2 regions of the Cohnella boryungensis genome follow, and region 1 is predicted to be linked to the other one. Evidence: riboswitches for the same ligand, from Rfam matches in the RefSeq annotation. Region 1 holds a riboswitch; the other holds the start of a gene.
What was found. Region 1 has a riboswitch for cobalamin ahead of ACFO1S_RS00200 (ABC transporter substrate-binding protein). Riboswitches for the same ligand answer to the same signal wherever they lie in the genome.

Region 1 (4,210 bases):
ATCACTCTGCGAATGACGGGCTCAGGGTCGCTTGCCTCTCCGCCAAGCCAGCGCTGGTAGGGGAATCGCCCCATCTCGACAACTTCCCGAACCGTATAGCCCACGGCCGGCAGCGCCTCCTGCTGCAGCACCGCAATCCGTCGCGCCGTTTCCTTGCGGCTGTACTCGCGGATCGCTTTGCCTTCCAGCAGCACCTCGCCGGATGCGGGAGACTCGATTCCGGACAGCAGCTTGAGCAGGGTCGACTTGCCGCTTCCGTTCGGACCGATGATGCCGAAGAAATCGCCGGCCTCCACCCGAAGATCGATCTGGCGCAATACCTCTCTTCCCCCGATTCGATAGCTTAACCGCCGCGCTTCGATCATGTCCTTGCCTCCCCGCCTCTCGTTTTTCTTTTCCATAACAAATAGGCGAAAAAGGGCGCGCCGATAAACGCGGTCACGACGCCCAGCGGAATTTCCTTCGGGTTAAGCGCCATTCGGGCAATCGTATCCGAAGCCAGCACGTAGATGCCCCCGACTACGGCGGATACCGGGATGACGATCCGGTTGTCCGGGCCCGTCACCAACCGCACGAGATGCGGAACGACCAGCCCGACAAACCCGATTACGCCGGAGACGGAGACGGCCGCAGCGGTCATCAGCGTCGAGACGACAAGCACGATCAGCTTCGTCCTCTGTACGTTGACTCCCAGATGCATCGCTTGACGCTCGCCCAAGGCGAACAGATTCAATTCGCGGCTCATTGCAATCAGCACGACTGCGCCGAGCAGCATGTAAGGAAGTACGATAAGCGAATAATTCCAGCCCCGCATGGAAAGGCTGCCCATGAGCCAGTAGACGATTTCGTTGACGACGTTATTGGAGAGGGAGACCATGAAGGAAACCAACGAGCCGAAAAAGGCTTGAATCACGACCCCGGAAAGAATCAGCGTCTCCAGTTCCATCCTGCCCTTATGATAAGCCAGCCGCAGAACGAGAAACAGCGTAATCAGCCCCGTCGCGAACGACACGGCCGGTATGGTCAATTGTCCGATCCACATCTGCAGACCGAACAGAATGACGAAGGCCGCCCCGACCGAGGAGCCTGTCGCCACCCCCAGCGTATACGGGTCCGCAAGCGGATTGCGCAGCACCGCTTGAAATCCGGCGCCCGCCAGCGCCAGCGCCGCGCCTACCAGAACGGCAAGCACGACCCGGGACAAGCGCACCTTCGTAATAATCGTCTCGTCCGGGTCGTCTATGCCATCCGTGGCCGGATGCAGATTGAACAGCGTATCGGCGTAAGGCACCTGATGAAGCAGGATGTTCCATACTTTGCCGATGGGTACGTTCGCTCCGCCAAGGGAAAGACTCACGATAATCGAACAAAGGAGGAGCGCTAAGGCTCCTCCCATATACATCGTTAATTTGCCGCGCATCCTTATTTCACCTTATCGGGATGGATCGCTTTCGCCATTTCATGCAGTACTTTGGTCAGACGCGGACCGACCCGGCTGATCGAGTTGTCGTCCACCGGGAACAGCTGCTTGTTCTTCATCGCATCGATGCGGTCGAAACCCGGACGCTCCTGAATCGCCTTCAGAATGCCAAGATCGAACTCATCGTTGCTCGCATAAATAATGACTGCCGGGTTGGCTTTAATGACCGCCTCCGGATCGACTTCGAACCAGCCGGACTTCTCCTTCGAGATGTTGTCTCCGCCCGCGAGCGTAAGCACCTCGTCCATATATTCGCCGCTGCCGACCGTCCAGCCCGGGGAGAACTCCATGTACACCTTCTTCGGGGTTACGCCTTGAAGGGCGTCAGTTACTTGCTTGAGCTCCTCGCGCATCGTGGCGGTGACTTCGGCCGCGCCGGACTGAAGGTCCAGAATCTGTCCGACCGTCTCGATCTTCTCCATCACTTGCTCCAGCGTCTTCGGATCGCTGGCGAACACCTTCACGTTCAGCTTGCGCAGCTCCTCGACTACCTGGGATTGTATGCCGCCGTTGGCGAACACCACATCGGGCTTAGCAGCCAGCAGCGCCTCCGTATTCGTCTTCAGATCGCCAACCTTCTCGATGGCCTTCGCTTCCTCGGGGTAATCGCTGTAATTGTCGACGCCGACAACCTTGGCTCCTGCGCCGATCGCGAACAGCGTTTCCGTCTCGCTCGGAGCGATGGCCACGATTCTCTCCGGCGCTTGCTCGAACACGACGTCGGTGCCGGTGCTGTCCTTCAGCGTCAGGGGATAGACGGTTTTCTCTGGCGCGGGCGATTCCTCCGCGGCGCCGGACGCGGACGGCGAGGCGCTCGGCGAAGCCTGAGTCGCCGCCGGCGCGGAAGGGCTGGCGCTTGGCGTAGCCGCATTGTTGTTGCCGCCGCAGGCCGCGAGGCCGAGCGCGAGCAGCGCAACGAGCGCCCAAGCCCCTATTCTGCTCCATAGACGTGTATTTTTCATAACGATCCATCTCTCCTCTGCATTACTGATTTCTTCTTGAGAGGAGCTTGACCGATTGAACGACCGATACGAGAAACCCTCTCTCCGCGTTCGTCGGAGAGAGGGTTGGCTGACAGGAAAAAGCATGCCTTCGAATCGAAACCGAAGCATTCCCGATTGAGCCGTATCCTTATCCGCGAAGGAGTTCGTCTGCTGCATCCCAAGGCAGGTATCCTGACTGATAGGCTGACGATGCGCCTCGCGCCCTGTCCCGACGGACGGGGCGCGAGGCGATCCCTATTTCACAGTGGCGGGACCGTGCCGGACTTGCACCGGCTTCCCTTTTAACCTTCACGCCCGCAAGCGTCAAGGCACCTTAAGATATTAGAAGTCTATTCAATTGCCGCAAGCTGCCAATCACTTGGAATTATAGCCCTCGGGGCCGGGTATTGCAACAGTTTCCGTCACCGCACTCCGCTCGGCGCAGGGGCTGATCCTGTCTGAAGCGGACTGTAGACGGCGACTCACTCGCTGTAATACGTAAATCCGATCGCGCCGACGCCTGTATGCGTGCTGATGATCGGCGTCGTATGCTCGATGTCGAAGTCGTCGTACCCGGTGAGCGCCCGGACCGCGTCCTTCAGCTTGTCCGCCAGCTCGTAGCCGGCGGCGTGGACGAGCCCTACGCCTTTGATCGCCTTGCCTTTGATGTCCTCCGCGAATGCCTTGGCCAGATAGTCGACAATCTGCGCGCGGGTGCGCACCTTAGCAACGGGCGTGTATTCTCCCCCGTCGAGGGAAGCGATGATTTTGATTTTCAGCAATGAGCCGATCCACGCTCTGCCCTTGCCGATCCGACCGCCCTTGACCAGGTTGTCCAGCGATTCCACGACGACGAACAGCTGCGTGTTCTTGCGGATTTGCTCCAATCTCGCGATGATTTCAGCCATGCTCTTGCCCGCCTTCGCCATCGCGGCCGCCTCCAGCACCTGGAAGCCTAAAGCTTTCGTGATGTACCTCGAATCGACAACGGTAACCTTCGTATCCGTCATCCCGGCGGCCATCTCCGCAGACCTCACCGTGCCGCTCATCTCTCCGGTCATATGGATGGACAGAACCTCGCTTCCGTCGCTTCCAAGGCGGTCATACACCTCCAGAAAAGCGCCTGCGGACGGCTGCGAGCTTCTGGGAAGCTCCTTGGCCGCCTGCATCATATCGATAAATTCCGTGGGCGTAATGTCCACCCTGTCTAGATAAACCTGATTATCGATGCATAAAGACAACGGGACGATCTCCACGCCGTACTCTCGTAATATCTCATCCGACAAGTCGACGGTCGAATCCGTCACCACTTTGATCCTGCTCAACGGGTTTTCCTGCTTTCCGATTCTAAGGATGTAAGACTCGCTATTCTAGTAGTCTACCATTCCCGGCAGCACGACCGCAAACGCCGCTCAGAGAAGCGGGGCCCCCGGCCCTCGCTCCCCTCAGCGACTGAATTTTTATATATGCTGGCGAATGAGCCTGTCCTTCAGTTCGAGGAAGGCCGGACTGAAATTCACGCGATATTGCTCCGGATTCAGCTTGCGCAGATGCTCGGGCCAGAACTGGGTCAGCTGCTGCTCGTGATAGCTGCGGATCTCCTCAAGCTTCGGCAAGGCGTACACCAGCTCTCCTTCCCGAAAAATCGGAGTCAGCAGCGGCAGCGCCTCATAGTTGTCGACGCGCTTGAACCGATGGCGATGCAGCGGGTCTACCAGCTCGACGGGCTTTCCTGCGCAGATGTCCT
Region 2 (4,210 bases), on a different contig from region 1:
CTATCATTTGCTCCATTCTTTTAATCAGGACGCCTGTAAAAAGAAAATAAGGAAGCAGAATGACCTTGCGCGCGCCCAGCTTCAGACAGCGCTCCACTCCGGCATCGACCAGCGGCGCAGTCACGCCGATGAACGCCGTCTCCACCCATTTGAACTTCGTCTTCTCCCAAAATAATCGCGAGATTTTGAATAGATCGCTGTTCGCGTCGGCATCGCTGCTGCCTCTCCCAACGATCAGTATCGCCGTATCCTCGTTATGCTGTTCGCCGTCTATCGGCTCAAGAGAGTCTACGCTTTGCAGCCGGGAGCTCAATATTTTCAACACTTGCTCGTGAACTCCGATCGGACGGCTGTAAATAAACTCGACATTCGGATGACGGAGCCTCGCCTCGTCGATTGCGGCAGGGATATGTATTTTGGCATGACCGGCCGAGAATAGCGTAATCGGCACGACCGCAACGCGCGTCGCTCCTTTCGCTACGCAGGTCGCCATCCCTTGCGCCATCGTCGGCGATACGAATTCGAGAAAACAAGTCTCGACGATCTCTGTCGGCAGCGCCCCCGCCAGCATTCTGACCATTTCCCGCACTTCGTTGTTGCCTGCCTCGTCCTTGCTGCCATGGCCTACGAATAATAGGGCATCCACGTGATTCTGCCTCCTCTATCAAACTCATTTTCTCTATCTTGTAGTCTCTGGATACGAAGTCTTCTTCCCCTATGCTAGTCGCCGCAAATAGCGTTCTCGATCTGGAACACCGGCACCTCCTGATGCCGATAGCCCTCGATCTCCTTCACCCGCTTGAAAAACTTATGAAAGCGTTCATTCGGGTGACCGCCGTCTCTGTACCTCGCGATAATCCGCTCGATCAGCTCCACCAGCTCGCCCGGCTCGATGCCTTCCGCGACAGGCTGCGCCGGATGGACGTTGCGCCCGATTGTCTTGCCTCCCAGGAACAAATCGAATTTGCCCCTGCGGTAGACGATGCCGATATCTTCTTGCACCGCACCGTAGCAAGCCATTCCGCAGCCGTTAAAGCCGATCTTCAATTCTTTGGGCAGCTTCATGCCCCCTATCTTGTCTTGCAGCTCCTCTGCGTAAGGGATCGATTCTCCCTTCTCTCCCTCGCAGAAATCGCAAGCCTTCACCTGCAGTACATCTCCGATAGGAGAGAGCATGAAGCCCTCGCCGCGGAGCCGGGATGTAATCGCGTCGGGCTCCGAGGTCGGGACGCGCACGATCAATTGGTGATGCGGCGTATAGTCCATCGTCCCCTTCTCCCCGATGATGTCGGCTAGTGCGAGCAGCTGCCTGGCGCTGAACTTCTTGTCCGCGACGCCGGTGCTCACCGCGAATTCGAAAATCTCTTGCTGTCGGTATACGATCCCCGCTCTGGGCGCGCTCTGCTCCGCCGGGTCCGGCGTAATCCGGGATATTCCCCGCGAGCGATCGACCAGCTCCAGCGCTTCCATCGCCAGCGCAAGCGATCCGACGACAGGCGCGCCTCCGTAGGACGGCTGCCCGGACGATTTCCCGGCAGCGCCGCCCGATTCTGCGGGTGCGGCGGCCCGTTCTGCCTCTGCGCCCGGCTTTTCCATGAGAGTCAATCTCGGCGCCAGCGCAGCTGTCTTCTCCAGTGTCGGCTCCTCGTACTCATCCTCCTCGTCCCAAGCCTCGGGCTCGGAGGGCTGGCGCAGCGCCCACGGCTCCGCTTCTTCGCGCAAGCGCTGATGCGGCTTGAGCGGCTGCACGTCCGCGCCAAGCGTATATTTGCGCTGGTAGCCCCGCGGCGTAATCATAAGTCCATCGTAGACTACCGTAGAGGAGTTTCCGATGATGACCGTTGTCAGCATGCCGATATCGTGATCCAGCATATCGCGCAGATTCGTCAGCACGACATGCTCCCTTTCCCGATAGGCGCTTTTAACAATGCCTACAGGGGTCTCCGGCGAACGATATTTCAGCAATATCCGCTGCGTCTCCACGATCTGGCGCGTTCTTCGGCCGCTGCGGGGATTATAGAGCGCAATAACGAAGTCCGCTTGCCCCGCCGCTTCTACCCGTCGTTCGATCAGCGCCCACGGAGTGAGATGATCGCTCAGGCTGATGGTGCACGCATCGTGCATGATCGGAGCGCCCAGCAGCGAAGCCGAGGAGTTGATCGCCGATATGCCCGGAATAATCTCGACCTCCACGCCGTCCGAGCGCCGCCAGCCCTTCTCCATCAGCACCTCGTAGACCAGTCCGGCCATTCCGTATACGCCGGCGTCGCCGCTGGAAATTACGGCGACCTTCTTGCCGGCCTCCGCCTGGCGAACCGCCTCCTGCGCGCGGCTGACCTCCTCGGTCATGCCCGTGCGAACGATTTCCTGATGGGTCAGCAAACCTCGAATCAAATCTACATAGGTGTTGTAGCCAATGACGACATCGCTTTCCTGCAGCGCCTCCCTGGCCCGCTTCGTAATATGCTCGAAGCTTCCGGGACCGAATCCGATAATCAGCAGCTTCCCCGCCATCGTCCGCACATCCTTTCCATTTGTCGCCTCTTGTTTTCGTGAATTGCCGGATCGCTTTCCGCCCCGCCGCCTAACCCCGAAAAAAACATCAAAAAAAACGTCCCCCACACGATAGCCGTGTTAGAAACGCTTGTCAGCGCGCAAACCTGGAGCGAGTCGAAGAGCCATCGAAAACCGGGTTTTCGATAACGCCGCCTCGTCAGGCAAGTCCGTCCTAACACTTCCCTAAATCCTCGTAGGTCAAAAGTGTATGGAACCAGGCTGGTTTCCTGACTTGGAACGTCATTCTCGTCTGCCTTCCCGGAGCGCTTCACGCGTATCCAGTGGCTTGCCTGACGGGAATGCGCCTTCCCTGGGGACGGCGTTCCTTACAGTGGCGGGTCCGTGCCGGCTTCTCACCGGCTTCCCATTTAAGCCGCTTGAGCCTTGGCCAAGCAGCACCTCATTCATCTCCGTATTCGATTGTCACGGTCATCTTAACATTGTCCGGCTGCGATTGTCTAGCAGAGCGGAGGTTTGCGGAACCCGCCGAGCATGCTGCCCATCCAATCCGGCCCGCTTAAGGCTTGTCCCTGCCCTCCACCGAATTGCCGGTTGCGGCGGCCGTCGGCTCGAAGGCGTACACCAGCTTCTCCTCCAGCCTCTCTCCGGTCAGCATTTTTCTCACCAGCTGCCTGCCCGTTTCAGGCGTAATGCCCTTATACCACGAGCCCTCGGGATATGCGATCACGACGCATGCATCCTCGCAGCGGCCGTTGCAGCGGGTTCTCGTCGTATGGATCAGCCGATCGGCTCCTAGCTTGGCGATTTCCTCGCGGATCGCCAGCGTCACCTCGTCCCCCTCCCGTTTCAGGCAGCTTCCCCCGTTACAGATCAGCAGATGAGACCTCATCCCTTGCAAGTTCCAGGTCACCAATTGAATCGCCTCCTTCTACAGCTTATGAACGATAGGCTCACACTAACTCGTTTCTCTTGCGCAGATAGCAAAATAAGATCAAGCAGCTTGCAGAACAGAGCAGCGCCAGCAGCGCGATAAACCCGTATCCGGCCTGCAAGCCGATTCTCAGGCTTTCCTCGGCCCCCTTATCGCTTCCGAACAGCTTCTGGACTTCATCGATAGTGACGCCGATCAGCAAATTCCCGATCACGCTGGCAACGCCCATCAGAGTAACAGTAAACGTAATTGCCGTATCGGTGCCGCGCGAATAGCGCTTCGCCAGGATCGCCATCACCGTCGGATAGATCGGAGCGATGCCGATGCCTGCGATAGCGAACAGAATCGCTCCTTGCTCGCCGACCGCAATAGCTGCGAAGCTGCATATTCCGGAGAAAGCCGATAGCAGCATGACCGATAACGTGTAGCCGATCTTATCCGTCAGGGGACCAAGCAGCAGGCGCGCCGCCATGAAAAAAACGAAAAACACGGACAGCATCCCGGAAGCCGCATCTGTCGACCAGCCGTAGGCCTTCTCCAAATAGTTGACGAGCCACCCTCCGACCGCCAATTCCGACACGACGCCGAACGAGAGCACCGCGACGATGAGCCATGCGGCTGGATCGCGGGAGAAGCTTTTTAAGGTCATCCGTTCCGCGCTCGTCTCGCCGTCTCCCGGAAAACGGGCCTTTAGCGACGGAATGATCGGCAGCAGGGACAAGGACAGCATGATGAGATACATCCCCCGCCAGCCCAACTCGC

Region 2: it holds a riboswitch for cobalamin, as region 1 does, so the genes downstream of both, cobJ (precorrin-3B C(17)-methyltransferase) here and ACFO1S_RS00200 (ABC transporter substrate-binding protein) in region 1, are expected to answer to the same signal.

What each region holds. Positions count from the first base shown of each region.
Region 1 is NZ_JBHSED010000001.1:54,296-58,505, reverse strand. It holds gene ACFO1S_RS00210 (heme ABC transporter ATP-binding protein) at 1-365, opposite strand, end outside; gene ACFO1S_RS00205 (FecCD family ABC transporter permease) at 362-1,420, opposite strand; gene ACFO1S_RS00200 (ABC transporter substrate-binding protein) at 1,423-2,442, opposite strand; cobalamin riboswitch at 2,629-2,815, opposite strand; gene ACFO1S_RS00195 (DegV family protein) at 2,946-3,788, opposite strand; gene ACFO1S_RS00190 (nicotinate phosphoribosyltransferase) at 3,924-4,210, opposite strand, start outside.
Region 2 is NZ_JBHSED010000038.1:23,584-27,793, forward strand. It holds gene ACFO1S_RS18090 (sirohydrochlorin chelatase) at 1-646, opposite strand, end outside; gene cobJ (precorrin-3B C(17)-methyltransferase) at 721-2,514, opposite strand; cobalamin riboswitch at 2,757-2,974, opposite strand; gene ACFO1S_RS18100 ((2Fe-2S) ferredoxin domain-containing protein) at 3,074-3,430, opposite strand; gene ACFO1S_RS18105 (MFS transporter) at 3,468-4,210, opposite strand, start outside.